DNA from 2 places in the Aureimonas populi genome. Region 1 is predicted to be linked to the other one. Evidence: predicted binding sites of a transcription regulator. Region 1 holds the regulator's gene; the other holds the start of a gene.
The links. Region 1 encodes PhoB, which activates phosphate uptake and scavenging genes when phosphate is short. Its sites were predicted from a motif close to TGTCATNNANCTGTCAT; they were not measured.

Region 1 (14,741 bases):
AGCGCCAGCGCCAATGTTCCTCTTCGAGCCGGCACCGGGGTGCAACGCACGCCACTCGCCGCGCGGGCCGACGAGCGGGCCCGCGCGGCGCCGGACATGCTCAGTGCCTGACGGACCGGCCCCGGACGGCGCGGGCGATGGCGATCAGGATGCAGGCGCCGATGAAGCCGGCGATCAGGTAGCCGAGCCACCCTCCGAAGGAAACGCCGAGCAAGCCGAACAGAAAGCTTGCGACCGATGCGCCGACGATCCCGAGAATGATGTTCAGGAAGACGCCGGTATCGCTCTTCATGAACATGGTCGCGAACCACCCGGCCAGCCCGCCGATGATGATCGCCCCGATCCAGCCTACTCCGTCCATGTCATTCTCCTGTTTGCACGCGTTACGCCCGGAAGATTGCAGCATTCACCGTCATATCAAGGCCAAAATCCGCTTTCCCGGCCCCCGGCGGACGGATTTTCGCCGAAGGGCGAGAGAGGAATGAAAGCTCTGGAGGATTGGAGCGGGCGATGGGGATCGAACCCACGACATCCAGCTTGGGAAGCTGGCGTTCTACCGCTGAACTACACCCGCGCTCCGTATCAAGCCGTAACGAACGGGCGTTTGGAGCGCAAGTGGAATCGAAGCCCTTTCGTATCCGGCCGAGACGGCGCCAACGGGCGCCCGCGCGGCCTCATGTCGCGCGGATCGCGCCCAGCACGCGATCGAGCGTAGCCTCGCCTTCCTCGGTCAGGCGGCCGCGATCGCCCTCCACCGTCAGGAGGCCGGCATCCTTCAGCTCGTCCACCCCTTGCGGGTCGGCCCGGTGCCCGGCGCCGTCGGCCAGGGTCACGTCGCGCACCTTCTCGCCGCTGGCCAGTGCATGATAGGCCGCGAAGGCGAGGATGGAGAGGGCTTTGTCGGTGAGGGTCATCGAAGGCTCCTGTTTCCATGGCAACGGGATGGGGGCCATCCCGATCCTGCCCGGCGGTGAAAACAGCAGAAAAGCGGAACGCGCTCAGTTTTGCCTGGGCAGGTCGCCGAGGATTCCGGCGTCCTCGGACCGGTCGTCGGCCAGCTCGGGCGCGTCGAGCGGAACCGCGTCCGCCCTTGCGCGCAACTGGCCAGTCTGCCCCTGCCGCGCCTTCAGGACGACATCCCAGCCCAGCAGCCACTCGTCACGGCGCGCCGAGCCCCTCTTGTAGGGCACCTGCGAACGCAGCAGGCCGCGCTCATGCGCGTCCTTGCCTTCCTTGAAGACGGTCTGAACGGTCGGTGATCTTGCCATCACCGGGAATCCGGCCGGGCGCGCGATGTTCCATCAGGGGAGGAAGTGCTTGGAAAGCTTCAGCCGCTGGGCCTGGTAGTTCGACCTGAGGTCGGCGCCGTAGAGCCGGCCGGGCTCGGCCGCCATGCGCTCGTAGATGAGCCGGCCGACGATCTGGCCGTGCTCCAGGATGAAGGGCACCTCGTGGCTGCGCACCTCCAGCACGGCGCGGCTGCCCGTGCCGCCCGCCGCCGAATGGCCGAAGCCCGGATCGAAGAAGCCCGCATAATGGACGCGGAACTCGCCCACGAGCGGGTCGAAGGGCGTCATTTCGGCCGCGAAGCGCGGCGGCACGTGCACCGCCTCCTCGGACACGAGGATATAGAACTCGTTGGGGTCCAGCACGAGCTCACCCGACCCGGAGCGGTGGATGGGCTCCCAGAACTCGGCCACCCTGTGGGCCTCGCGCCGGTCCACATCCACCACGCCGGTATGGCGCTTGCCGCGATAGCCGACGAGCCCCTGCTCGTCGCCGTTGAGATCGACCGACAGCGCGATACCGCCGCCGGAAATATTGGCGTCGGCCGCGCTGGTCAGCCGCTCGGCCGCGTTCAGCCCCGCCAGCTCCTCGCCGGTGAGCTGCGCCTTGCCTTCCCGGAAGCGTATCTGCGAGAGGCGCGAGCCGGTGCGCACCAGCACCGGGAAGGTGCGCGGCGAGATCTCGATGAAGAGCGGGCCGCGATAGCCGGCCGGAATCTTGTCGAACTCCTGGCCATGGTCGGCGATGATGCGGGTGAAGATGTCGAGGCGGCCGGTGGAGGATTTCGGGTTGGCCGCTGCCCGCACGCCTTGCGGCAGCGCGAAGCTCTCCATCAGCGGCACGATGTAGACGCAGCCCGTTTCCAGGACCGCCCCTTCCGACAGGTCGAACTGGTGCAGCGAGAAGCGCTCCAGCGTCTGCGACACGCTGCGCCGGGGGCCGGGCAGGAAGCTTGCGCGCACCCGGTAGGCCGTGGGCCCCAGGCGCAGGTCGAGGCTGGCGGGCTGGATCTGGTCCTCGTCGAGCGCGCGCGCGCTCGCGATCGCGCCCGCCTCGAACAGCGCCGCGATATCCCGATCCGGCAGGATGCCTTGCCTCATGTTGCGCTGTTCCCCATCGCTGCGTCCCCCGGCTTTCCAGCGCTCTTAGCAGAGAATTGACCGCAGTCCATCAGGGGGCTATTTTCGGCACCGTTCCCGTGGTGATTTGGCCGGCCGGCTTGCAGCCACGTTAAACAAGTCGCTAAAGGGGCCGATGCGGGGCGAATACGTCCGCGGACCGGCTTTGCGACGTGCAAGAGCCGGTTTTTTTTGTGCCTCGCGGCCCATGAGCAGGAGAAGAGCGAGAGATGTCGAAGACGCAAGAGCCAAGACGGCTGCGCCCCGCAACGCAACTGGTCCATGCCGGCACCATGCGCTCGGGCTTCGGCGAGATGTCCGAGGCGCTCTTCCTGACGCAGGGCTTCGCCTACGACACGGCGGCCGCCGCCGAGGCGCGCTTCAAGGGCGAGGACGACGGCTTCATCTATTCGCGCTACTCCAACCCCACCACCCGCATGTTCGAGGAGCGGATGATGGCGCTGGAGGGCGCCGGAGACGCGCGCGCCACGGCGTCGGGCATGGCCGCCGTGTGGGCCGCGCTCCAGTGCTCGGTGAAGGCCGGCGACCACGTGGTGGCCGCGCTCGCCCTCTTCGGCTCGTGTCGCTACATCCTGGAAACGGTGCTCGGGCGGGCCGGGGTGGCGTGCACGCTGGTCAACGGCCGCGACCTCGAGGCATGGCGCGCGGCTGTGCGGCCCGAAACGAAGCTCTTCTTCATGGAGAGTCCGACCAATCCGACGCTGGAGGTGATCGACATCGCCGCCGTCGCCGAGATCGCCCATGCAGCCGGGGCCAAGCTGGTGGTGGACAACGTCTTCGCCACGCCGCTCCAGCAAAAGCCCCTGCAACTGGGCGCCGACGTCGTCGTCTATTCGGCCACCAAGCATATCGACGGACAGGGCCGGTGCCTCGGCGGCGTCATCCTTTCCTCCAAGGAATGGATCGACGAGAACCTGCACGATTTTTTCCGCCATACGGGCCCCTCGCTCTCGCCCTTCAACGCCTGGGTACTCCTGAAGGGCCTGGAGACGCTGCCGTTGCGCGTGGCGTGCCAGACCGCGAACGCGGCGCGGCTGGCCGACCATCTGGCGCAGTCGCCCAAGGTTTCGCGCATTCTCTATCCCGGCCGGGCCGACCACCCGGACGCCGCCGTCATCGCGCGCCAGATGACGGGCGGGTCGACGCTTCTGGCCTTCGAGGTAAAAGGCGGCAAGGCGGCGGCATTCCGCTTCTGCGACGCGCTCCAGGTGGTGAAGATCACCAACAATCTGGGCGACGCCAAGAGCCTCATCACCCATCCGGCGACGACGACGCACAAGAATCTCGCACCGGAGGCCCGCGCCGAACTCGGCATCAGCGACGGGCTCCTGCGGTTCTCGGCGGGCATCGAGGACATCGAGGACCTGATGGAGGACGTGGACGCGGCGCTGGCGGCGGCCTGAACCGCTTGCAACAGCCGAGGGGCGTCCCACTTCAGGGTGGAATGCCCCGCTCCTCCTGCCTGTCGGACGATCATGTACCAAGAAACCACCGAGGGCATCACGATCAGCGTGACGCCGAGCTTCCTGAAGGACCGGTCCTCGCCGGAGGAGCGGCGCTGGGTGTTCGCCTATACGATCGAGATCGCCAACGGCTCCGACAGGACCGTGCAGCTTCGCTCGCGCTATTGGCACATCATGGACGAGAGCGGCCATGTGGAGGAGGTGCGCGGCATCGGCGTGGTAGGAGAGGAGCCGGTGCTGGCGCCGGGCGACAGCTTCACCTACACCTCCGGCTGCCCGTTGGGCACGCCCTCGGGCATCATGCGCGGCCATTTTCGCATGGAGTGCGAGGACGGCCACGCGTTTGACGCCTGCGTGCCGGCCTTCTCGCTCGACGCGCCGGCGCAGCCGCGCGTTCTCAATTGAGCTTCTTGAACTCGTCCGGCGAGAACTCGTAGGTTTTCGAGCAGAACTCGCAAACCACCTCGATGCGTCCGTCGGTGGTGGAGTCCTCGATCTCCTCGGCCGAGAAGCTGGACAGGACTTCGCCGATCCGCTCGCGGGAGCACGTGCAATCGTCGATCACCGGCGTTGCGGGAAACACCCGCACGCCGCGTTCGTGGAACAGGCGGAACAGGAGGCGCTCCACCCCCACGTCCGGGTCGGCCAGTTCCGCCGGCTCGACCGTATCCACCAGGGCGCGGGTTTCGGTCCAGGCATCGTCGGGTTCGAGCGTGAACTCCTCCAGGCCCTCCGGCGCGTCGCCGCCCGGCAGATCGGGCATGCGCATCCGCTCGGGCGCCTGGGGCAGGAACTGCGCGACGAGGCCGCCGGCGCGCCAGCTTTCCTCGAACCCGCCGCCCTCGCGCCGGCGGGCGATCCGCGCCACGGCGAGGCGAACGGCCGTGGGAATCTGCTCGGACTGGCGGAAATAGGATTCGGCCACCGCCTCCAGCGTCGAGCCGTCGAGCGGCACGATGCCCTGGTAGCGCTGCATGTTGGCGCCCTGGTCGACGGTAAGCGCCAGCGTGCCCTTGCCCAGGAGGTTCTCGGGGTCCGTGCGCTTCGCCTCCTGCGCCTCGGCCAGGCGCTCGGCATCGAAGCGCGCATAGGCGCGCACCGAGGAGGGCGTGGAGAAATCCACCACGAGGAGATCGACCGGCCCGTCCGTCTGCGTCTGCGCGGTGAAGCGGCCGTCGAACTTGAGCGAGGTTCCCAGAAGCACCGTCAGCGCGATCATTTCCGCCAGAAGGCGCGAGACCGGCTCCGGATAGTCGTGGCGCGCGAGGATGGCGTCCACCATGGCGCCGAGCTGCACCGCCCGGCCGCGTGCGTCGAGCGCCTCCACCTGGAAGGGCACCACGGCGTCGTCGCCCGCGAAGCCGAATTCGCCGAGGCCCGGCATGTCGTCATCCATGCGCGCGGACCTCGCCGAACATCCAGGCCAGAACGGCCTTCTGCGCGTGAAGCCTGTTCTCGGCCTCGTCGAAGACCACCGATTGCGGCCCGTCGATCACCGCATCCGTCACCTCCTCGCCGCGATGGGCGGGCAGGCAGTGCATGAAGAGCGCGTCGGGCCGGGCGCGCGCCATCAGCGCCTCGTTGACCTGATAGGGCACGAACACGTTGTGGCCCCGCGCCTCCTCCTCGCGCCCCATGGAAACCCAGGTGTCGGTGACGACGCAGTCGGCGCCCTCCACCGCTTCCTGCGGGTCCTGGGTGATGAGGATCGAGGCCCCCTCCTCCAGCGCCTTCTGCACGTAGAGGCCGGCGGGCTCGGAGCCCTCGGGCGTGGCGATGCGCAGGGAGAAGTCGAAGCGGGAGGCCGCCTCGATGAAGGAATTGAGCACGTTGTTGCCGTCACCCGTCCAGGCGAAGGTCTTGCCCGCCACGGGGCCGCGATGCTCCTCGAAGGTGAGCAGGTCGGCCATGATCTGGCAGGGATGGGTGTCGTCCGTCAGGGCGTTGACCACGGGCACCGTGGCGGCCTCGGCCAGTTCCAGAAGGCGCAGATGCTCGGTGGTGCGGATCATGATCGCGTCGACATAGCGCGAGAGGACGCGCGCGGTGTCGGCGATGGTCTCGGAGCGGCCGAGCTGCATCTCGGCGCCAGAGAGAAACAGCGTCTCGCCGCCGAGCTGGCGCATGGCGACGTCGAACGACACGCGCGTGCGCGTGGAGGGCTTCTCGAAGATCATCGCCAGCACCCGCCCCTCCAGCGGGCGCGCGCCGGCGCGCCCGGCGGCCTTGCGGGCCTTGGCGTCCTCGAGGATGGCGCGAAGATCCCGGCGGTCCACCGCCGAGAGGTCCAGGAAATGCCGCAAGCTCGCGTCCCCGCTCATGCCGCGTCGTCCCGCGCGATCGCGGCGCCCGAGACGGAGAGTGCGGCCAGCGCCGACTCCAGCCGCGCCATGCCCTCGCGCACCTCCTGCGCGGAGACGATCAGCGGCGGCAGGAGGCGTACCACATTGTCGCCGGCCGGCACGCCCAGCAGCCCCTTATCGCGCATCGACATGAGGAGATCCGCGTTCGGCACCCTGGCCTTGATGCCGAGCAGGAGGCCCTCGCCGCGGATTTCCTCGATCACGTCGGGATAGCGGTCCTTCAGGCCTTCCAGGCTCTGCCGGAAAAGCAGCGCCATGTCGCGCACATGGGTCAGGAACCCCTCCTCCAGCACGACGTCCAGCACCGCGTTGCCGACCGCCATGGCGAGCGGATTGCCGCCATAGGTGCTGCCATGCGTGCCGCCGGTCATGCCGCGCGCGGCGTCCTCCGTGGCCAGGCACACGCCCAGCGGAAAGCCGCCGCCGATGCCCTTGGCGGAGGCGAGGATATCGGGCTCAACGCCGGAATTCTCATAGGCGTAGAAGCGCCCCGTGCGCCCCACGCCGGTCTGCACCTCGTCGAAGACCAGCAGCAGGCCGTGCTCGTCGCACAAAGCCCGCAAGGCGCGCAGGAACTCGGCCGGGACGACGCGGATGCCGCCCTCCCCCTGGATCGGCTCGATCAGGATCGCCGCCGTCTGCGGGCCGATCGCGGCCTTCACCGCCTCGATATCGCCGAAGGGAAGCTGCTCGAAGCCTTCCACCTTGGGGCCGAAGCCTTCCAGATACTTCTTCTGCCCGCCGGCCGCGATGGTGGCGAGCGTGCGGCCATGGAAGGCGCCCTCGAAGGTGAGGATCGTGAAGCGCTCCGGCCGGCCGTTCACATAATGCCAGCGGCGCGCCGTCTTGATGGCGCATTCCAGCGCCTCCGCCCCCGAATTGGTGAAGAAGGCGCGGTCGGCGAAGCTGGCCTCAACCAGCCGCTGCGCGAGCCGCGCCTGGCCGGGAATCTCGTAGAGGTTCGAGACGTGCCAGAGCTTCTCGGCCTGGCTCTTCAGCGCCTCCACGAGATGCGGATGGGCATGGCCGAGCGAATTGACGGCCACGCCGCCGCCGAAATCCAGGAAGCGCCGCCCGTCCTGCGTCTCCAGCCACACGCCCTCGCCTCGCTCGAAGCGCAGGTCGGCGCGCGCATAGGTGGCATAGAGGGGAGAAAGGGTCTGATCGGCAGAGGCCATGGCTGGGTTTCGCTTCTTACCAAGCGGGAGGGAGGGCTCTTTAAACGAACGAAGCCTGCCACGGGCAGGCTTTCCTTTGCTTCGAACATCGAAGGGAACAATATACCATGCCCGGCGCAGCGATTGTCAACGAAGCTGCCGGCCACCCGCTTCGCGCACGGCGCAAGGCCCGCGCAAGCTGGGGATAAAGACAAAAACGATTCGCCGGAGGGTGCGCGACTCTTGTCAGCGAGTCGCACCATAAGGTAACTTCTCCCCCACATACTAGATTTCGTGCGGCGAACCCTAGATATCACCCACATATGGTGCGCGACCCGGATTTCCCCTCCGGGAACGTTATTGGATTCAAACGTCCGCGCGATAGCCGAAACGAGGAGCCTCCCGCAAATGAGCTGGACGGATGAACGCATCGAATTGTTGAAGAAGCGCTGGTCGGAAGGCCACAGCGCCAGCCAGATCGCCGGCGAACTCGGTGGGGTGACGCGCAATGCGGTGATCGGCAAGGTCCATCGTCTCAAGCTCGAAAGCCGCATCAAGACGGTGCCGGCCGTGGCCGAGGAGACCGTGGTCGAGGTGCGCGCCAAGCCGGCCGAGGCTCCGCGCATCCTCGCCGAGGCGCCCCGCCTCGTCGTCTCCTCGCAGAGCGCCGTTGCCCGCCAGCCGATGGCGCGCGCCGTGGGCGCGACCGCGCTGAAGATGGAAGAGGAGGAAGAGGTCGTCGCCGCGCCCGAGTTGCACGAGGAGCCGCGCAGCGCCGAGATCGTGCCCATCTCGCGCAACCTCACCCTCGTCCAGCTCTCGGAGCGCACCTGCAAGTGGCCGCTGGGCGACCCACTTTCGCCGGACTTCCGCTTCTGCGGCAACCACTCGGGCGATGCCTCGCCCTATTGCCAGTATCACGCCCGCATCGCCTTCCAGCCGGTGTCCGAGCGCCGGCGCGTGCGTTGAGCGAGGCGGCGATGAGCCAGACGCTGCCCGACCGCCTCTCGGTCGATCCCGACAGCCCGTTCCACGACGAGGCGCTGCTCGCGCGCGGCATCGGCATCCGCTTCAAGGGTGTCGAGAAGACCAATGTCGAGGAATATTGCGTCAGCGAAGGCTGGGTGCGCGTGGCGGCCGGCAAGACGCTGGACCGCAAGGGCAAGCCGCTGACGATCAAGCTGAAGGGCGAGGTCGAGCCCTTCCTGAAGGACGAAGGCGAAGCCTGAGGCTGCTGAAGAAAAAGGCGGCGCGAGCCGCCTTTTTCTTATCAGGCGCGCCTTGACGCGCCGCCGGTGAAGGTTTCGTCCAGCGAGTAGCCCGCACCGCGCACGGTGCGGATCGGGTCCGGCCGGTTGCCGCGATTGATCGCCCGGCGCAGCCGCCCGACATGGACGTCCACGGTCCGCTCGTCCACATAGACGTCCCGCCCCCAGACCCCGTCCAGAAGCTGCTCGCGGGAGAAGACGCGGCCGGGCGCCTGGAGGAGGAACTCCAGCAGGCGGAACTCGGTGGGGCCGAGCTTCACCTCCCGCCCCGCCCGGCGCACCCGGTGCGTTTCGCGGTCCAGCTCCAGGTCGCCGGCGCCCAGCCTCGTCGAGATGCGCTCCGGGCTCGCGCGCCGCAGCATGGCGCGCACGCGGGCCATCAGCTCGGGCGTGGAGAACGGCTTGACGACATAGTCGTCCGCCCCCACCGCCAGCCCCTGCACGCGCTCGCTCTCCTCGCCGCGCGCGGTGAGCAGGATGATCGGCAGGCGCTGTGTCTCGGGCCGCATACGCAGGCGCCGGCAAAGCTCGACGCCCGACAGGCCCGGCAGCATCCAGTCGAGGATCAGGAGATCGGGCATCTCCTCGCGCAGGCGGATATCGGCCTCGTCGCCGCGCGCGATGACCTCCACCTCGTATCCCTCGGCCTCCAGATTGTAGCGAAGGAGGATGCCGAGCGCCTCCTCGTCTTCCACCACCGTGACGCGCGCGCCCATCGCCGGCCTCAGTCGCTCTTGACCGGCGCGACGATGGCGTGGGTGCGGTCGTCCTTCGGCCGGTCCAGCTCCATCTGGTGCCCCGTCTTGATGTAGTAGATCGTCTCGGCGATGTTGGTGGCGTGGTCGCCGATCCGCTCGATGTTCTTGGCCGAGAACAGAAGATGCGTGCAGGCGGTGATGTTGCGCGGGTCCTCCATCATATAGGTCAGAAGCTCGCGGAAGATCGAGGTGTACATCGCGTCGATCTCCTCGTCTCGCGCCCGCACCCTCTCCGCCCGGCTCTCGTCGCGCACCGCATAGGCGTCGAGCACGTCCTTCAACTGCTCCAGCGCCAGCTCCGAGAGGTGCTCCAGCCCCCGGGTCAGCTTCACCGGCTGCTTGTGCTCGTGGATGGCGATGACGCGCTTGGCGATGTTCTTGCCCAGGTCCCCGATGCGCTCCAGGTCGTTGGAGATGCGGATGGCGCCCACGATCTCGCGCAGGTCCTGCGCCATGGGCTGGCGCTTGGCGATGGTGCGGATGGCATATTCGTCCAGCTCGCGCTGGGCGGCGTCGAGGAGCTTGTCCTCCTTCACCACCGCCTGCGCGCCCTCCGCGTCGCTGCGCATCAGCGTTTCCACCGCGCGCGCGACGATGCGCTCGGCCTGCCCGCCCATTTCGGAGATCCGGCGCAGGATCGACTTCAGCTCGTCGTCGTAGGTGGATGAGATATGACCGACCATGTTCTTCCTCCAATCAGCCGAAGCGCCCGGTGACGTAGTCGCGCGTGCGCTTGTCGTCCGGGTTCTGGAACATCTTCTCCGTGGGGCCGACCTCAACGATCCTGCCGAGATGGAACATCGCGGTCTGCTGCGAAACACGCGCCGCCTGCTGCATGGAGTGGGTGACGATGACGATCGTATAATTCTGCTTGAGCTCGTCGATCAGGGCTTCCACCGTCGCCGTGGCGATGGGGTCGAGCGCAGAGCAGGGCTCGTCCATCAGGATCACCTCCGGCGAGACGGCGATGGCGCGGGCGATGCACAGCCGCTGCTGCTGGCCGCCGGACAGGCCGGTGCCCGCGTCGTGCAGCCGGTCCTTCACCTCCTCGAACAAGCCGGCGCGCTTCAGGCTCGAGGCGACGATCTCCTCCAGCTCCGCCTTGCCCCTGGCCAGGCCGTGGATGCGCGGCCCGTAGGCGACATTGTCGAAGATCGACTTGGGGAAGGGGTTGGGCTTCTGGAACACCATGCCCACCCGCGCGCGCAGCTCCACCACGTCGAGCTCGGGCGCATAGATGTCCTCGCCGTCGAGCGTGATGTCGCCCTCCACGCGCGCGCCTTCCACCGTGTCGTTCATCCGGTTCAGGCAGCGCAGGAAGGTGGACTTGCCGCAGCCGGAGGGGCCGATCAGCGCCGTCACCTGCCGCTCCGGCACGTCGAGGTCGACGCCGTGGAGCGCCTGCTTCTCCCCGTAGAATACGCTGACGCCTTTGCCGCGCATCTTCATCGGCGCGAGGGGCACGGTCTGGTCCATGGATCGGGTGCCTTTCTACCAGCGCCGCTCGAAGCGGCGGCGCAGGAGGACGGCCGCGACGTTCATCGCGGCGAGGAAGAGGAGGAGGACGATGATGGCGCCCGAGGTCCGCTCCACGAAGGCGCGGTCGGCCTCGTTGGCCCACATGAAGATCTGCACCGGCAGCGCGGTGGAGGGGTTCATCGGCCCGCCCGGATAGTCGGCGACGAAGGCGACCATGCCGATGAGCAGCAGCGGCGCGGTCTCGCCCAGCGCCTGCGCGAGGCCGATGATCGTGCCGGTCAGGATGCCGGGCGCGGCCAGCGGCAGAACGTGGTGGAAGACCATCTGGTTCTTCGATGCGCCAAGGCCCAGCGCGGCGGCGCGGATCGAGGGCGGGACGGCCCGCAGCGCCGCGCGCGTGGCGATGATGATCGTGGGCAGCGTCATCAGCGTCAGCACCAGCCCGCCGACGAGCGCGGCCGAGCGTGGCAGGCCGAAGAAATTGATGAAGATGGCAAGGCCCAGAAGGCCGAAGACGATGGAGGGCACCGCCGCCAGATTGTTGATGTTCACCTCGATGAGATCGGTGAAGCGGTTCCTCGGCGCGAACTCCTCCAGATAGATCGAGGCCGCCACGCCGATGGGCAGCGCCAGCGCCAGCACGATCGCCATCATCGTGAAGGAGCCGACGATGGCCACGCCCACCCCTGCCGTCTCGGCGCGGGAGGAGGCGCCGAAGGTGAAGAAGCCGGTGTTGAAGCGCTGGGACAGGTCGCCCGAGGCCGAAAGCTCCTCGATCCAGCCGAGCTGCCGGTCGTTCAGCGGGCGCCGGCTCTCCTCCACCGTCAGGTCGAACTGGCCCTTGACGGCCGAGTCCACCGTCGAGCGGGCGGGCAGCCAGACCTCCTGCGTGGTACCGATGACGGAGGGGTCGTCCATCACAATGTCGCGCAGGAGCGTGCGCACGCCGTCCGAGACGAGGCCGCCGGCCTCGCCGGCCACCGCGCGGTCCTGCCCGTCGATGCCCAGCCGCGTCACCATCGCCTCGCGGGCAAGGCGCGGATAGTCCGCGCGCATCAGGGCGGCTGGCTCCGGCGCGCCGGTTCCCTGCGGGTCCAGCACCTCGGCGGAGAAGGTCACGGGCAGACGAAGCTGGGTCTGCCAGAAGGCCGTGTAGCCCTGCCCCACCACGGTGAACAGCAGCCAGGCCAGGAAGAACAGGCCGGTGGCCACCGCCGCGATGCCGTACGCCTTGAAGCGGCGCTCGGCAGCATAGCGGCGCCTGATGCCGATGTCGCGGCGCGGGGGAGCTTTCGAGAGGGTCCGGCTCATTCGTATTGCTCCCGGTACTTGCGCACGATGTAGAGGGCGAAGACGTTCAGCGCCAAGGTGATGACGAAGAGCGTGAGGCCGAGCGCGAACGCGACGAGGCTCTGCGGCGAGGTGAAGTCGATGTCGCCGGTGAGCTGGCTGACGATCTTCACCGTCACGGTGGTCATCGCCTCGAAGGGGTTGATGGTGATGTTGGCCGCGATGCCGGCGGCGAGCACCACGATCATCGTCTCGCCGATGGCGCGGGAGGCGGTGAGCAGAAGCGCGGAGACGATGCCGGGCAGCGCAGCGGGCAGCACCACCTTCTTCACCGTTTCCGAGCGTGTCGCGCCAAGGCCCAGCGAACCGTCGCGCAGCGAGCGCGGCACGGCGGTGATCACGTCGTCGGACAGCGAGGAGACGAAGGGGATCAGCATGATGCCCATGACGATGCCGGCCGTGAGCACCGACTGCGCCTGAATGAAGGTCGCGTAGCTGCCCGTGAGGAGCCCGTTCAGTTGGCCGGAGAGGTCGCGAAGCAGGGGCCCGACGGTGATGAGCGCGAAGAAGCCGTAGACGATGGTGGGGATGCCGGCCAGCACCTCCAGCAGCGGCTTGACGAGCGAGCGCGTTCGCGGCCCCGCATATTCGGCCATGTAGATGGCGGCGAAGAGGCCGATGGGCACGGCGAAGAGCATGGCGACAAGCGCGATGTAGAGCGTGCCGGCCAGAAGCGGGACGAGGCCGAACTGCCCCGCCGCCGTGGAGCCGGCGGAGGCGAAGCGCGGGTCCCACACCGTGCCGAAGAGGAACTCGCCGATCGGCACCATGGAGAAGAAGTCCATGGCCTGGAACAGCATGGAGAAGACGATGCCCACCGTGGTGAGGATGGCGAGCGAGGAGCACAGGATAAGGAAGGCGCGAACGATGCCCTCCACCCGGTCGCGCGCCTTCAGCCGCAGCTTCACGCCGGCAACGCCGATGGCCGCGCCGGCCAGCGACAGTACGAGGACGGCCACGCTCATGGCCTGCCGGCTCGTGTCCTCCGCCGCGATGCGCGCCGTCGCGGAGCCGATCATGAAGTCCTGCGCGGCGGCGGCGATGGGAAAGCCGCGCCGCTGCAGGGCGGGGCCCAGCTCGGCGATGCCCATGGCCGTAACGCCCGCCTGCTCGGCCGCCGGCAGGGAGCGGATGCCGCGCGACAGCGCGTCCACGATGCCCTCGGTGAGTCCCGGAAAGGCGGAGAGCTGCGGCCCCAGATCCTCCGGGAAGGTCTCGCGGACCAGCCCCGAGACCACCGCCGGCGAGATGGCGAGCCACAGGGCCAACAGCAGGAGCGCCGGCACGGCAGCGAGGCAGGCCGCATAGGCGCCGTGGTAGACGGGCCGCGAATGCAGCCGCGCCCCTCCCCCCGCAGCCGCCACGGCGCGCGAGCGGCGGGCCGCCCCGAAGGCGCTCAACGCGGCGATCGCCAGGACGATCAGGACGAGGGTCGAACTCTGCATCGTTTCTTCCTGCGGCGGGGCCTGTTTACAGAGCCAGAAGCGTGCGGGCCGAGAACCCGGCCCGGTATGCGGCGCGTTCCTCGTCCGGGGCGGGAACGAGGCCGTAGCGCGCGAGCGGCCCATCCGGGCCGATCATCTGGTCGTCGAGGAAGAAGTCCACGAACTCCTTCAGGCCCGGAATGATCCCGACATGCGCGCTCTTGACGTAGAAGAAGAGCGGCCGCGACACGACGTATTCCCCGGCCGAGATCGTCTCCACCGAGGGCACCACGCCATCGACGCTCGCCACGCGCAGCCGGTCCTGGTTCTGCTCGTAGAAGGCGAGGCCGAAGACGCCGATGGCCTGCGGATTGGCCTCAATGCGCGAGAGCGTCTCGGTGTAGTCGCCCGAGACGTCGGCCACGAAACCGCCACGCCGCACCTGGAGGCAGGCATCCTCGGCAGCCGAAGGGTCGAGGCCGCTCGCCAGCAAGGCCTCCAGCGCACCGCTGGCCTCGCAGCCGGGCTCCAGCAGGGTCTCGTCGAACACTTCCCGCGTGCCGTGGTTCTCGGCCGGGATGAAGGCGGCGATGGGCTGGTCGGGCAGCGCTGGGTCGATCTGCGACCAGCGGGTGTACGGATTGTCGACCAGCCGCCCCTCGACCACGACGCGGGCCGCCAACGCCTGGAAGACGATGCGCGGGGTGAGCTCGAAGGCCGCGCCGCGGGCGGCGGAGGCGAAGACGATGCCGTCATAGCCGAAGCGCACTTCCTGGATTTCCGTCACACCCGAGGCGGCGCAGGCCCGCTTCTCGTTTTCCGTGATGGGCCGCGAGGCGTTGGCGATATCGATGGTGGAGGAGCCGATGCCGGCGCAGAACTGGGTGAACCCGCCGCCCGTGCCGCCCGATTCCACGATGGGGGTGCGGAAGGCCGGGAAGACCTCCCGGAAATTCTCCGCCACGATCTGCGAATAGGGAAGCACGGTGGAGGAACCGGCGACCTGGATCGGCTCGGATAGCTGCGCGGACGCGGGCCCGCCCGCGACACAGG
Region 2 (14,741 bases), 290 kb from region 1:
GCATCCGTCGTCGCTCTCGAGGAGGACGAGGAATTGGCGCAGCGGGCGCAGGAGGCTCTCTCCGCGTCGGCGGCCGGCGCATGGGAACTGGCGCGCGGGCCGCTGAACGCGGGCTGGAGCGCTGGCGCGCCTTACGACGTGATTCTCGTAGAAGGCTCGGTGGACCGGGTGCCGCAGGTGCTGTTCGACCAGCTCGCCGACCGCGGTCGGCTTGTTGCCGTCATCGGCCACGGCAATGCCGGAATGGCCAAGCTGTTCGTGAAGGACGGCGATCTCGTCTCGGACCGTTTCGGCTTCAATTGCAGCCTGAAGCCGCTTCCCGGTTTCGTGGAAAAGCCCTCCTTCGCGTTCTGAGCGGCACCGGGGGGCCGGTCCTGTATGCTGACGGCCACACCGGCCGGGAAATAAACAATTCTTAACGAACGAAAGGCTGGCGCAATCAATCTGGTTGATGTCAATCATTCGGACGAGTGCGCGCGCTTGGGGTGCCCGCTCGCTTTTGGAGCCGGGGTCGCTTCTTCGGCTTCACGGTAATGAGGGGATACAATGCGCAAGAAACTGTGGCTTACGTCGGCCCTGTGTGCTGCTCTTCTTTGGAGCGGAATGGACAGCGTGCAGGCCGAGACGCTGCGTGGCGCATTGGCGAAAGCCTACGCGAACAGCCAGACGCTGAACGTGTCGCGCGCGCAGCTGCGTGCCACGGATGAGAATGTGCCGCAGGCGCGAGCCGGCATGCGGCCCTTCATCAGCGCCTCGGGTGGCGTGCAGGCCAGCCGCTCGCGCCTTTCGCTGAGCGATAACCGCCCGAACACGACCGGCCGCTCGGAACAGCTCTCGGCCGGTATCCAGATCAATCAGACGATCTTCGACGGCTTCCAGACCCCGAACAATGTGAGCGCGGCTCAGGCGCAGGTGCGCGCCTCGCAGGCCAACCTCGCCAACACCGTGCAGAACACGCTGCTCGACGCCGTTGCCGCCTTCATGAATGTGCGCCGCGACAGGCAGATCGCCGCCTTCCGCCAGCAGAACCTGGCGTTCCTTCGTGAGCAGGTTCGCGCGGCCGATGCCCGCTTCGAGGTGGGCGAGGGCACGCGCACGGACGTGGCGCAGGCGCAGTCCCAGGAAGCGCTGGCCACGGCCCTTCTGAACAGCGCGCTCGCGCAGGTCGCCGTCAGCGAGGCGACCTATCTCGACGTGGTGGGAGATGTGGCCGGGGATCTGGAGTCCGCCTCGCCGCCGCCCGAGCGCTTGATGCCGACTTCCGTCGCGCAGGCGCTCCAGATTTCGCAGGCGGAGCATCCGGCGATCCAGGCCACGCTCTTCGCCGTGGAAGCCGCGTCCTTCCAGGTGAAGTCGGCCGAAGGCGCCCTCCTGCCGCAGATCACCATCTCCGGCTCGGTGGACAACACTTATGCACTGAGCGAATCGAGCGGCACATCCAGCAGCTTTTCCGATCTGCCGGGGGTGAACCCCAACGTCCTGACCCAGAATCAGGTCTCGGCAACGGTGGGCGCGCAGCTCACGATCCCGATCTATCAAGGCGGGCAGGCATCGTCGCTGGTGCGCCAGGCCAAGGAGGTGCTCGGGCAGCGGCGCATCGAGGTGGACAGCATGCGCGACCAGGTTCGCGCGGCCGTCGCCCAGTCCTGGGCCCAGCTTCAGGCCGCGCGCGCCAATGTCACCGGCTACCGCGCCCAGCTCGAGGCGGGGCGGCTCGCGCTCAGCGGCGTCACGGAGGAGAGGGCCGTCGGCCAGCGCACCACGCTCGACGTTCTGAACGCGCAAGAGGACGTGATTGCCGCACAGATCCTTCTCGCGGGGTCGGAACGCGACGTGATCGTGGCGGCATATGAGCTTCTGTCCGCCATCGGCCGGATGGAGGCCACGCAACTGGCGCTGAACACCGAAATCTACGATCCGGAAGAGCACTACCAGCAGGTGCAGGACAAGTGGCACGGCCTGCGCACGCCCGACGGGCGCTGAGGCTCGCACGGTCCCGTCACTCCCGCCTGCTTCGCGAAAGGCCCAATCGTTAAAAAATCCTTGTCGATAGCCGGCCGCAGGGCCGCGCGGGGATTCATCCGCGCCGGCTTTGCGTCTAGCCTTCTTCTTGTGATTCGCCGGGCGCCCCCGCGCTCTGCCGATGGAGGCCGATTGCATGACGAGAGCCAGCGCTGCCCAGGAGCCGTCGATGGACGAGATCCTCGCCTCCATCCGTCGCATCATCGAGGGCGGCGAGGAGGCTGGGGAGGCGCGCGCGCAGGAGCGGCGGCCTGCCGTGGAGCGCCTGCCGGACGGCGGCGGCGCCGGCAATCTCCTGGCCCGGCTGCGCCCGGCCACCGGGCCGAGCGCCGAGGATGGCGGGCTGGCGCCGGAAACAGGCAAGGCGGCGGCCAAGCCGGTCGCCGAGAACCCCAACCCCGTGCCGATGCCCCGCGACTGGCTGGACGATGAGGACGACCTCGCCTCGCGCCTTGCCGACGAACTCGCCTCCGAAGACCTGATGTGCCTTCACGAGCGGGCGGCGAACGAGCCTCTTTCGCCCGCACGCCCCGAGACGGGCGCTTCGGCCCCGTCCGGCCTCATGGAGGAGGCGGCCGTCGCCCCGGCTTTCGTGCCGGCCAACAGCGATGACCGGCATATGAGCGAATTCCGCAAGGCCGTGATCGACGATGCCTTGGGCCCCGAGCGGCCCGAGCCTGCCTCGCTCGTGTCGACCCACACCGGCGAGCTTGTGGGCGCGTCCTTCGACGAGCTCGCCGAGGCGATCCGCGAGGGGCATCTGCGCTCCATCGAGGAGATGGCGCAGGACATCCTTCGGCCGATGCTGCGCGAATGGCTCGACGACAATCTGCCCCGCCTGGTCGAGCGCCTCGTGCGCGAGGAGATCGAACGCGTGGCGCGGGGCAACGGCCGGCGCTGAGCGAGGGCCTTGGCGGCCGTTTCGCCCTAAATGAAGGGGGAGGGCCAGCGCTTCGTTGACAGGTTCGAAAGCTTCCCTGTAACGGCAGGCCCATGGGATCAATGGGCCATTGTGATGATTGAGAAGACCTACGACGCCGCTGCGGTCGAAGCACGCATCGCCGAGCTTTGGGAGCGCGCCGATGCGTTCCGTGCCGGCGCCGGCGCCAGGGAGGGTGCCGATCCCTTCTCGATCGTGATTCCGCCGCCCAACGTTACCGGCTCCCTCCACATCGGCCATGCGCTGAACAACACGCTTCAGGACATCCTCGTGCGCCATCGGCGCATGCTGGGCCAGAACGTGCTCTGGCAGCCCGGGCTGGACCATGCCGGCATCGCCACCCAGATGGTCGTCGAGCGCCAGCTCATGGAGCGGCAGGAGCCCAACCGCCGCGCCATGGGGCGCGAGGCTTTCGTCGAGCGCGTGTGGCAGTGGAAGGACGAGTCGGGCGGCGCGATCCTGAAGCAGCTCCGCCGGCTGGGCGCCTCCTGCGACTGGTCGCGCGAGCGCTTCACCATGGACGAGGGCCTGTCGAAAGCCGTGCGCAAGGTCTTTGTCCAGCTCTACCGCGAGGGGCTGATCTACAAGGACAAGCGCCTTGTCAACTGGGACCCGAAGCTGCGCACCGCGATTTCCGATCTCGAGGTCGAGCAGCGCGAGATCAAGGGCCATCTCTGGCACATCCGCTATCCCGTGGAAGGCGAGAGCTACAACCCGGCGGACCCGGCGACCTTCATCACGGTGGCCACCACGCGTCCCGAAACGATGCTGGGCGATTCCGGCGTCGCAGTGAACCCGGAGGACGACCGCTATCGCGACCTCGTCGGCAAGATGGTGCGCTTGCCGCTGATCGGGCGGCTGATCCCCGTGGTGGCCGACGATTACGCGGACCCGGAAGCGGGCTCCGGCGCGGTGAAGATCACCCCGGCGCATGATTTCAACGACTTCGAGGTGGGCCGGCGCAACGATCTGGCCTCCATCAGCGTGCTCGCGCCCGACGGCACGGTCGACCTGCGTGACAATGCCGAGTTCCTGGAGGGTCTGTACGAGGCCGACCGCGAACGCGCCATCGGCATGTTCCAGGGCCTGGATCGCTTCGCCGCCTGCGCCCTTCTGGTCGACTGGCTGGATTCGGAGGGCTACCTGGCCAAGGTGGACGACCATGTCCACATGGTGCCCCATGGCGACCGGGGTGGAGTTCCGATCGAGCCTTACCTGACCGACCAGTGGTACGTGAACGCCGCCGAGCTCGCGCGGCCGGCGCTTGCCAGCGTGCGCGAGGGGCGCACCAGCTTCGTGCCGAAGAACTGGGAGAAGACCTATTACGACTGGATGGAGAACATCCAGCCCTGGTGCATTTCGCGCCAGCTCTGGTGGGGCCACCGGATCCCGGCCTGGTACGGGCCCGACGGCGAGATTTTCGTGGACGAGGAGGAGGATGCGGCCATCGCGGCGGCGCTGGCTCACTACGTCCTGAACGGCACCATCACGCGCGAGACGGCCGAGACCATGGCCGAGGACCCCCTGGCCCGCGAAGGCTTCCTGACGCGCGACGAGGACGTGCTCGACACGTGGTTCTCCTCCGCGCTCTGGCCGTTCTCCACGCTCGGCTGGCCGGACGAGACGCCTGAGCTCGCGACCTATTATCCGACCGGCGTCCTCGTCACCGGCTTCGACATCATCTTTTTCTGGGTGGCCCGGATGATGATGATGGGCCTGCATTTCATGGAGGAAGAGCCCTTCTCCACCGTCTATGTGCACGCTCTGGTGCGCGACAAGACGGGCGCGAAGATGTCGAAGTCCAAGGGCAACGTCATCGATCCGCTCGACCTTATCGACGAATTCGGGGCCGACGCCTTGCGCTTCACCCTCGCCATCATGGCGGCGCAGGGCCGGGACGTGAAGCTCGACCCGCAGCGCATTGCGGGCTACCGGAACTTCGGCACCAAGCTTTGGAACGCCACGCGCTTTGCCGGGATGAACGGGGCGGTGCACGACGTGCATCTCAAGCCGGATGCGCTCTCGCTTCCGCTCAATCGCTGGATCGCCACGGAGTTGACGCGCACCGTCCGCGAGATGGACGGCGCGCTGGCAGCGTTCCGGTTCAACGACGCGGCCTCGGCCATCTACCGCTTCGTCTGGAATTCGTTCTGCGACTGGTATCTCGAGCTGGCGAAGCCCGTCTTCGCCGAGGGCGATGAGGCGGCGCAGGAAGAGACGCGGCGCGTGACCGGCTTCGTTCTCGACCGCATCTTCGCCCTTCTCCATCCCTTCATGCCCTTCATGACGGAGGAGCTTTGGGAGACGACGGCGCCGGCGAACGAGCGCCGTCCGTCCCTGCTCTGCCATGCGAACTGGCCAGCCGTTTCCTTCGAGGATGACGAGGCGGCGGCCGATATCAACTGGCTGATCGAGATTGTCGGCGCGATCCGCTCCGTGCGCGCGCAAATGAACGTGCCCGCCGGCGCGCAAGCCCCGCTGGTGGCGCTGGCGCCGGACGCCGAGGCTTGCGCGCGGCTGGAGCGACATGCACCCGCGCTGAAGCGCCTCGCGCGCCTCGATGCGATCTCGCAGGCCGATGTCGCGCCTGCCCAGTCGGCCCAGATCGTCGTGGCGGGCGGGCGCTACGCGATCCCGCTCGCCGGCATGATCGACGTGGACGCCGAGCGCGCCCGCCTTCGCAAGGCGGAAGCAAAGGCTCGGGACGAGATGGCGCGAATCGACAAGAAGCTCGCCAACGAACGCTTCGTCTCCAACGCACCGGAGGAAGTGGTGGAGCAGGAGCGGGAGAAGCGCGCCGGATACGAGGCGGAAGCAAAGGCGCTCGCCTCCGCCTTGGCTCATCTCGCAGGATAGAGCCGCTCCGGGCCAAGCGGTCGCTGTCACATTCCTGCCACGACCGGGCACCTTCCGTTTACGGAAGGTGCCTCCTTCGCGCGTCCTCATACGGCTTAATCAGCGAGAAACAGAATTACACAACAATAGGTTGGTGACACATCCGAACCATTTGCATGAGGATCGCACGCCTCTTGCCGGTTCCGGTGGAACGACTCCAGCCTATTTGCAAGCGCCGTTGCCCCGCATACCGTTGCTCCCGCGCCGGAGAAAAGAGGAAGTTCTCCCGCGCGACAATCTTGGGAGGATCGGGGATCATGAAGATTATCGCGAAGTTGACGGCAGGGGCGGGCCTCGCCGCGCTGGCTTTGTCGGGAGCGGCCCATGCGGGCGGCTTCCAACGCGGAACGGCCGACACGGACATTCTTTTCGAGCCCGGTTCCTTCTCGACGCGCGCGACCATCTCCTATGTCGAGCCGCGGCGCGGCTTCACCTCGATCAATGGCGTTTCCGGTGATTTCGGAGACTATACGGGCAATTACACGATCCCGAGCTACGCCGTGAAATTCGGCGGCGACCAGTTCGCGTGTTCCGGCGCCTTCGTGGAAACCTTCGCCGCTTCCGCCGATTACACCGGCTCGCCTGACGGAGCTCTTCCGCTCCAGCGCTCCAGCGCGTTGACCACGTCGCGCACGCGCTCCATCGATTTCGATTCCAACGAGGTGAGCGCCACCTGCCGGGTCAGCTACACCAGCGACATGGGCCGGTTCAGTCTGCTGGGCGGCATCCTGTTCGAGGACTTCAACTTCGACGGCTCCAGCTTCGGCTTCCGCAACCTCAACCCGCAGCTCGCCGCCACCAGCCCGCAGGGGGCGGCCCTCGTTTCCGCCGTCACCGGGCTGCTTCCGGGCGCGCAGATCACGCTGCCAACGCTCGTCGACGTGGAGAATCGCGGCGAGTACAAGGCAGGCTACCGGCTGGGCATCGCCTATGAGCGGCCGGAGATCGCGCTGCGCGTGCAGGCGATGTACCGCTCCGAGATCGAGCATGACGACATTGCCGGTTCGGGCACCGTGCAGGTGACGGGGCCGGCCTATGTGACTCTGAACGGAACGAATGTCCCGCTTCCGCCAGTGCTGGCGAACACTATCGCAAACGCGGTGGCCGGCACGTTCCCGACCGGCACGGTCATCCCGGTCGCCTCGGAGCTGAACACGGCGACCAGCCCCCAGAGCTTCACGATCAACGCCCAGACCGGCATCGCGGAGGGAACCCTCCTTGTCGGCTCGTTCCGCTGGACGGACTGGAGCACCAATCGCGTCGTGGTGAACACCATCGGCAACCCGCTCATCGGCAGCTCCGCGAGCGAGCAGCCCTATTACTGGCGCGATGGCTACACGGCGAGCCTGGGCATCGGGCGCGCGTTCAACGAGAATCTCTCCGGCCTGGTAGCGATCGGTTACGATCGCGGCGTCTCGACCGGGGCGGACACCACCTATACTGACCTCTACACACTCTCCGGCGGCCTCGGCCTGCGGCACGGCTTCGCCGAAATTCGTCTCGGCGGCCTGATCGGCTACTGGACGGACGGGGAGCAGTCGATCGATCGCGGGGCCTATTTCGACGCCGCCGTAGGGGACGATTGGGTCTACGGCGCCAACGCGTCGTTGAAGCTGACGTTCTGAAAGCCCGCCGGCGGCGGACCTTGCGAACTGGAAAGGCGCGCTCTGGTCGGCGCGCTTTTTTTTGACTGCCGCAGGCATTCGCTAAGCACGTCGGCGGTATTGTGGAGACGAGGCAACACTCGCGCGGTCGCTTGCAGCAACCGTCGCGCGACTGCTGGACACGCCGTGCTGCCGCCATAAACGGAGCCCAGCAAAGCCGAAGCTGAAGCAATGCTGAACGGCGCGTCGGGGGATTTGCCGTTCAGCGGCTCGATGGACATGGAGGCGAGGGGACGATGGACGCACGTTGGATCAAGCCGGGCCGGCCGTCCCGCCGGAGCGCAACCGTTGCGCCCTTGCCGTCCCGTCGCTTTCCTTCTGCCGCCTCGCCGGCCTTTATGACCGGGAGCATCCTCTCGCACCTCATGGGAAGGTTTCGTCATGCGCGGGTGTGAGCGGCTGGCCGCGGCCGGGCTCGTGATCGGCCTGTGGCTCGGCGCGCCGGCGCCTGCGGCGGCGCTCGATATCGTTCCGGCGGGCGAGGCCTCGACGGGCGAGATCTTCAGCCTCGGCTTCAGCGCCTATAAGCGTGGCGCCAAGGTGGAGGCCTTCAAGGCATTGAGCCTGGCCGCGGAGAAGGGCCATGCCGGTGCGCGCTGGAAGCTGGGCCAGATGTTCGCACAGGGCGACGGGGTCGACGAGGACGACTATCAGGCCTTCAAGATGTTCGAGCGGATCGTCCGCGATCAGGATGACGACCCGTCCTTCACGCCCAACGCGGCCTATGTGGCAAGCGCGGTCGTGGCCCTGGCCGGCTACCTGCGCGACGGCATACCGAACTCGCCCGTGATCCCCGACCTCGTTCAGGCGCGCCAGCTCTACAGCCATGCCGCCTCCTATTTCGGCGATCCCGAAGCGCAGTTCGAGCTGGGGCGGATGCTGCTGGCGGGCGAGGGCGGCAAGTCCAACCCGCGCCAGGCGGCGCGCTGGCTCCAGCTTTCCGCCCGCAAGGGATATGCCAAGGCCGAGGCGCTTCTCGGCTACCTCCTCTTCGAAGGCAAGCCGATCGCCCACCGGGCCGAGCCTGCGCGCGGTCTTGCCATGCTGACGCGTGCGATGCAGGCGGCCTCGCCGGCCGAGCGCGAATGGATCAGGCCGTTGCAGGAAGAGGCGTTCTCGCTCTCCACCGAAACGCAGCGGCGAACCGCACTGGTCCATCTGGAGCCGCTGGGGCAGGGCCAGTAAGCGTCAGGCCGCCAGGTCCACTACCACCGGCACGTGATCGGAGGGCTTTTCCCAGCCCCGGACATGCGAATCGATGCCGACCGAGCGCAGGCGGCAGGCTGCTTCCGGCGAAAGCAGCAGATGGTCGATGCGGATGCCGTTGTTCTTCTGCCAGGCGCCGGCTTGGTAATCCCAGAAGCTGTAGAGCCCGCCGCGCTCGTCGGCCGCCCGCAAGGCATCGATCAGCCCGAGATTGACCAGCCGCCGAAATGCGCCCCGGCTTTCGGGCTGGAAGAGGGCATCCTGCGTCCACGCCGCCGGGTTCCGGGCGTCCTTCGGATCGGGAATGACGTTGTAGTCGCCCGCCAGCACCAGAGCCTCCTCGGCCGCCAGCCGGTCCCTCGCATGCCGCTCCAGACGCTCCATCCAGCGCAGCTTGTAGGCGAATTTCTCCGTGCCGAGCGGATTACCGTTCGGCAGATAGAGAGAGGCGATGCGCGCCGTTCGGGTGCCGAACGGGTAGACAGCCTCGATGAAGCGGGCGTGATCGTCGGTCTCGTCGCCGGGCAGCCCGCGCTCCACGCTTCCGGGCAGGGGCGGCGCGCGGGAGATAAGGGCGACGCCGTTGAACCCCTTCTGGCCATGCGTCTCCACATGCCAGCCGCGCGCCTCGATCTCCTGGCGGGGGAAGGTCTCGTCGACGCTCTTGATCTCCTGAAGGCAGGCAACGTCCGGCGAGCGCTCGTCCAGCCACGAGAGAAGGGCGTCGAGGCGAGCCTTGACGCCGTTGATGTTCCAGGTGGCGATGAGCACGTGCGGGAAATGCCTTAAATGGAGAAGCTGGTGCCGCAGCCGCAGGACGCGACGGCATTCGGGTTCCTGATCTGGAACGAGCGCCCCATCAGATCGTCCACGAAGTCGACGACCGAGCCTTCCAGATAGGCAAGCGAAACGGGGTCGATGAACACGCGCGCCCCGTCCCGCTCCAGAACGAGGTCGTCGCCCTCGGCTTCCTCCGCCAGGTCGTATTTGTAGGAGAAGCCCGAGCATCCGCCGCCTTCGACGGAGATGCGCAGCGCGCTCTTCTCGTTCTCCTTGGCGAGGATCGCGGCGATCCGCCGGAAGGCGGCGTCCGACACCACCACGGCTCCGGTCTCGATGGTCTGGCTCATGGTAAGGCTCCGGCCCGCCCGGAGGCAGCCGGCCTCTTGTTGTTGCAGGGCTTGCCTTAAAGTATGGACGGCAGCTCTGCCGGTCAATCGCAACCGGTGACGGAAAGGGCATGGGAAATTGGCAGGCGACGTCAGTGGGCAGATCGGTCTGGGACGCGAGCCGCTGGCGCGCTTCGCCTGCGATCACAGGCTTTCGCGGGGGCGGCTGTGCCCGGAGCCCGAAAGCAGAACCCGGACCGCCTTCCAGCGCGACCGCGACCGCATTGTGCATTCCACCGCGTTCCGCCGCCTGAAGCACAAGACGCAGGTCTTCGTCGCCTATGAGGGCGACCATTATCGCACGCGCCTGACACACACGATCGAGGTCTCGCAGATCGCCCGTGCCTTCGCCCGGGCGCTGCGCCTCGACGAGGACCTGACCGAGGCCATCGCGCTCGTGCACGATTTCGGGCACACGCCCTTCGGCCATGCCGGCGAGCGGGCTCTTCATGCCCGGATGGCGCCGTTCGGCGGTTTCGACCACAACGCCCAGGCCTTGCGGATCGTGACCGCGCTGGAACGGCGCTATGCCCAGTTCGACGGGCTGAACCTCGCCTATGAGACGCTCGAAGGGCTGGTCAAGCACAACGGCCCGCTGACGGGCGTCCATGCGACGCAGGGCGAACCCGTGCCGCGCCCGATCGTCGACTTCGACGCGGCCTGTCCGCTCGATCTTGATCGCTTCGCCAGCCTGGAGGCGCAGGCGGCCGCCATCTCCGACGATATCGCCTACAACACCCACGATCTGGACGACGGGCTGCGCGCGGGGCTGATCGGGATCGAAGACCTGAACGAGCTCGACCTCGCCGGGTCCATCGTGCGCGAGGTGAGGGCGGCCTATCCGGGCCTCGATGAGGTGCGCACCGCGCACGAGATCATGCGCCGGCACATCACGCGGATGGTGGAGGACGTCATCTCCTCGTCCCTCGCCCGGATCGAGGAGGATGGCATCGACAGCCTGGAGGACGTTCGGCGCGCATCGCGAACGCTGATCGACTTCTCGCCGGAGATGCGGGAGGCCGTTTCCCGGACGAGACGCTTCCTTTTCGACAGGGTCTATCGGGCGCCCGGCGTGATGCATGTCATGGGGCGTGCGCAGGCCATCGTCGGTGATCTGTTCGACCTGTACTGCGCCAGCCCTTCGGAGATGGCGGCGGGCTGGCGTGAGGGGGCCGAGGGGCTCGACGATGAAAAGCGCGCCCGCCGCGTGGCCGACTATCTGGCCGGCATGACGGACAGCTACGCCCTGGCCGAGCACCGCCGCTTGTTTGACGCAACACCCGATTTGCGTTAGGCGCGCCCGTTGCCCCGGTGGCTGCCCCGCGCCCTGCGGGACGCTCGACGCCGCCTTGGAGCCTCTCAGTTTCAGGAATCGCGATGAACATCTTCGCCGACTTCGAGCAGCGCATCCGCGAAAGCGTCGAAGCGACTCTCGCTGCTTTGGAAAAGCCCTCCGCCGATCTCGCCAGGCTCACGGTCGAGCCGCCGCGCGATCCGAGCCACGGCGATCTGGCCACCAATGCTGCCATGGTGCTGGCCAAGCCGCTCGGCCTCAAGCCGCGCGACCTGGCGCAGGCTCTGGCCGAGCGGCTGCGCGATGACCCCGACGTGGAAACGGTGGATGTGGCCGGTCCCGGCTTCGTCAACCTGCGCCTCAAGAATGCCTACTGGACGAACCATCTGGCCGCGCTTCTCGAGGCGGGGGGTGATTACGGCAAGGGCGCGCCCACCGGCCGCAAGGTCAATGTCGAGTATGTCTCGGCCAACCCCACCGGGCCGCTGCATGTCGGCCACTGCCGCGGCGCGGTGGTGGGAGACGCCATCGCCAACCTTCTGGCCTATTCGGGCCACGAGGTGGTGAAGGAGTATTACATCAACGATGCCGGCGCGCAGGTGGAGGTTCTGGCGCGCTCTGCCTATCTGCGCTACCGCGAGGCGCTGGGCGAGGAGATCGGCGAGATTCCCGCCGGCCTCTATCCGGGCGACTACCTGAAGGCCGTGGGCGTCGCCCTCGTCATCCGCTACCAGAAGACGCTGCTCGACATGGAGGAGGGCGAGTGGCTGCCGCTCGTCAGCGCCTACGCCATCGACGCGATGATGATGTCGATCCGCGACGATTTGAAGGCCCTCGCCATCAAGCAGGACGTCTATTTCTCGGAAAAGACGCTTCACGCGGGCAATGGCGGCAAGATCGCCGACGCCATCGCAGACCTTCGCGAGCGCGGCTTCGTCTATCAAGGCACGCTGCCCCCGCCCAAGGGGCAGCCGCCGGAGGATTGGGAAGACCGCGAGCAGACGCTGCTGCGCTCCACCGAGGTGGGGGACGACATGGACCGGCCGCTGATGAAGTCCGACGGCAGCTATACCTATTTCGCCGCGGACGTGGCCTATTTTGCCGACAAGTTCGCCCGCGATTTCGACGAGATGGTCTATGTGCTGGGCGCGGACCACGGCGGCTACGTCAAGCGGCTGGAGGCGGTGGCCAAGGCCGTTTCGGGCGGCAAGGCGCATCTCGACGTGGTGCTGTGCCAGTTGGTCAAGCTTTTCCGCAACGGCGAGCCCGTGCGCATGTCGAAGCGGGCCGGCGAGTTCGTGACGTTGAAGGACGTGGTGGACGAAGTCGGCCGCGACGCCGTGCGCTTCATGATGCTGTTCCGCAAGAGCGACGCCCCGCTCGACTTCGACTTCGCCAAGGTCACGGAGCAGTCGAAGGACAATCCGGTCTTCTACGTGCAGTATGCCCATGCCCGCGCCTGTTCGATCCGCCGGCAGGCGCTGGCCGAGGGGATCGATGCCGAGGCGCCGCTGGATGCCGGGGCGCTCGCGCTTTTGACCGACGAGGGCGAACTCGCGCTCATCCGCAAGCTGGCCGAATATCCGCGCCTGGTGCAGGGCGCGGCGGCGGCCAAGGAGCCGCACAGGCTCGCCTTCTACCTCTATGACGTCGCCTCCGCGTTCCACTCCCAGTACAACCGGGGGAAGGACGAGCCCTCTTTACGTTTCGTTAAGGTTGACGAGCCGATAATGACCTCGGCGCGCCTCGCGCTTGTCAGGGCAGTGGCCCTTGTCGTGGCCTCGGGCCTCGAACTTGTGGGCGTCGAGGCACCCGACGAGATGCGGTGACGGATCACGCTTTGACCACGATCCTCGCCTAGCGCTCGAACGATGAAGGCGGCTCGCGCGCTGGGCGTCGCGGAGCCTGATGAGGGCGGGGTCTCTTCGATGAAGGGCATGAATAGCGAAGGTCCGGTGCACGGCGGCGAACCTCTGGGTTTCGCCCATCAGCCGGGCCGCCATGCGGCCGGGCAGGACTTGCGCCCGGACTTCGCCTACGAGGCGCGCCCCGGTGGCGACTTCGCCCATCACGAGCTTCTGGATACCGGCTGGCATGGCGATGCGGCGCCGCGCGCGCGGGGCCATTCGCCGTTTTCCGGTGCGCCGTCGGACGCCGACGAGGCCTTTCTCGGCCTGGCCGAGCCCGCCACGCCGCGCGATACGCGGCCCGTGGAATCGGGCGCCTTCGTTCCTGAGCGTTTCGAGCCGGAGCCGGAGGCGGCGGCCCGCTCGCTCGATGATTTCGATCAGCTCATCGCAAGCGAGATGGCGGCCATGCGCGCCTCTCCCGTTCAGGCTCCGTATGAGGAGCCTGTGCCGCAGGAGTATGAGGCGCATTTTTCGGGCTATGAGGTGGCCCAGCCCGCCGCCGTGCCGCATGCGGCGGACGAGGCGCGTCTTCGCATCTTGCGCCAGCCGCCCCGTGGCCGGCGCGCGCTGGCGCTGGGCGGCGGCGTGGCCGCGCTGGCGCTCGTCGGCCTCTTCGGCGCCTATGCGGGGCTCGGCGGGGGCATGACGGCCGGCGGCGAGCCCGTGCTCATCAGGGCCGACGCCGATCCGGTGAGAATGGCGCCGCAGGAGCCGGGCGGCCGGGTGATTCCCAACCAGAACAAGGCCGTCTACGAGCGCGCCGCGCGCGGGGGCGCACAAGCCGGTCCCACGCAGCAGATGCTGATCACCGCGGCCGAGGAGCCGCTGGACATCGACATGGACGACCCGGACAGCAACCTGCCGGGCGTCATGGTCGGCGTGTCCGACGTGCCCTCCATGATCGAAGTGGCGCAGGCCGAGGAGCCGGCGCCGGTGCCGGAGGCGCTCCAGCCGCGCCGCGTGCGCACCTATGACGTGCGCCCGGACGGCACGCTCGTTCCGCGTGCGGAGCCCGAGACCGTCATGGCGCCGGCCGAAGGCGCCTCTTCGGCGCAGACCTTTGACCCGTCCGCGCCGATGCAGCCGAGTGCGCCGCTCGTGGTCGGTGCCGAGCCCGCCGCGCGCGCGCCCATGGCGCCCCCGGCCGTCGCGCCCCCTGAGGCAGCGCCCGCAGCCCCCGTTCCGCAGCCGAGCGCCGCCCCGGCGGAAATGGCCGCGACGCCCGCCGAGCCGCCCGCGCCCGCCTCGGGCAACTTCTTCGTGCAGATTTCTTCCCAGCCGAGCGAAGCCCTGGCGCGGGAGTCGATGGCGACGCTTTCCACCCGCTACGCCTCGGCCATCGGCGGGCGGCCGCTGGCCATCCAGTCGGCCGAGATTCCCGACCGGGGGACGTTCTACCGCGTGCGGATCGCGGCCGAGACGCGAGAGGAGGCGAACGCCGTTTGCCAGAACCTTCAGTCGGCAGGCGGAAGCTGCTTCGTGACGCGCTGACGCTTGGCGTCGGCGCTGTCCTGTCCTCCCGCTTCCCCGCGCCGCGCGGGGCGGCGCACCAATCCTCGTCTCCTCGCGAAAGTGCTTCCATGAATGGGTCGAAAGCCTGGATCGCCGGTTGTGCCGGGCGCAGCCTGAACCGGGACGAGC

Region 2: a site for PhoB is predicted at 5,941-5,957, ahead of J7654_RS11950 (long-chain fatty acid transporter). Genes of this name have one in related genera too.

Annotation. Positions count from the first base shown of each region.
Region 1 is NZ_CP072611.1:2,261,017-2,275,757, reverse strand. It holds gene J7654_RS10590 (GlsB/YeaQ/YmgE family stress response membrane protein) at 101-361, opposite strand; tRNA gene J7654_RS10585 (tRNA-Gly) at 500-574, opposite strand; gene J7654_RS10580 (hypothetical protein) at 675-914, opposite strand; gene J7654_RS10575 (Rmf/CrpP family protein) at 999-1,268, opposite strand; gene J7654_RS10570 (2'-deoxycytidine 5'-triphosphate deaminase) at 1,302-2,387, opposite strand; SAM riboswitch at 2,476-2,554, shown strand; gene J7654_RS10565 (O-succinylhomoserine sulfhydrylase) at 2,636-3,829, shown strand; gene apaG (Co2+/Mg2+ efflux protein ApaG) at 3,902-4,294, shown strand; gene J7654_RS10555 (Hsp33 family molecular chaperone) at 4,287-5,285, opposite strand; gene argF (ornithine carbamoyltransferase) at 5,278-6,210, opposite strand; gene J7654_RS10545 (aspartate aminotransferase family protein) at 6,207-7,430, opposite strand; gene J7654_RS10540 (GcrA family cell cycle regulator) at 7,818-8,378, shown strand; gene J7654_RS10535 (DUF3297 family protein) at 8,390-8,638, shown strand; gene phoB (phosphate regulon transcriptional regulator PhoB) at 8,680-9,393, opposite strand; gene phoU (phosphate signaling complex protein PhoU) at 9,402-10,118, opposite strand; gene pstB (phosphate ABC transporter ATP-binding protein PstB) at 10,132-10,911, opposite strand; gene pstA (phosphate ABC transporter permease PstA) at 10,927-12,225, opposite strand; gene pstC (phosphate ABC transporter permease subunit PstC) at 12,222-13,709, opposite strand; gene J7654_RS10505 (substrate-binding domain-containing protein) at 13,735-14,741, opposite strand, start outside.
Region 2 is NZ_CP072611.1:2,547,649-2,562,389, forward strand. It holds gene J7654_RS11930 (protein-L-isoaspartate O-methyltransferase family protein) at 1-354, shown strand, start outside; gene J7654_RS11935 (TolC family outer membrane protein) at 604-1,983, shown strand; gene J7654_RS11940 (PopZ family protein) at 2,159-2,923, shown strand; gene J7654_RS11945 (valine--tRNA ligase) at 3,038-5,818, shown strand; gene J7654_RS11950 (long-chain fatty acid transporter) at 6,115-7,482, shown strand; gene J7654_RS11955 (tetratricopeptide repeat protein) at 7,903-8,706, shown strand; gene xth (exodeoxyribonuclease III) at 8,710-9,498, opposite strand; gene erpA (iron-sulfur cluster insertion protein ErpA) at 9,513-9,857, opposite strand; gene J7654_RS11970 (deoxyguanosinetriphosphate triphosphohydrolase) at 9,976-11,190, shown strand; gene argS (arginine--tRNA ligase) at 11,274-13,019, shown strand; gene J7654_RS11980 (SPOR domain-containing protein) at 13,128-14,591, shown strand; gene nagZ (beta-N-acetylhexosaminidase) at 14,681-14,741, shown strand, end outside.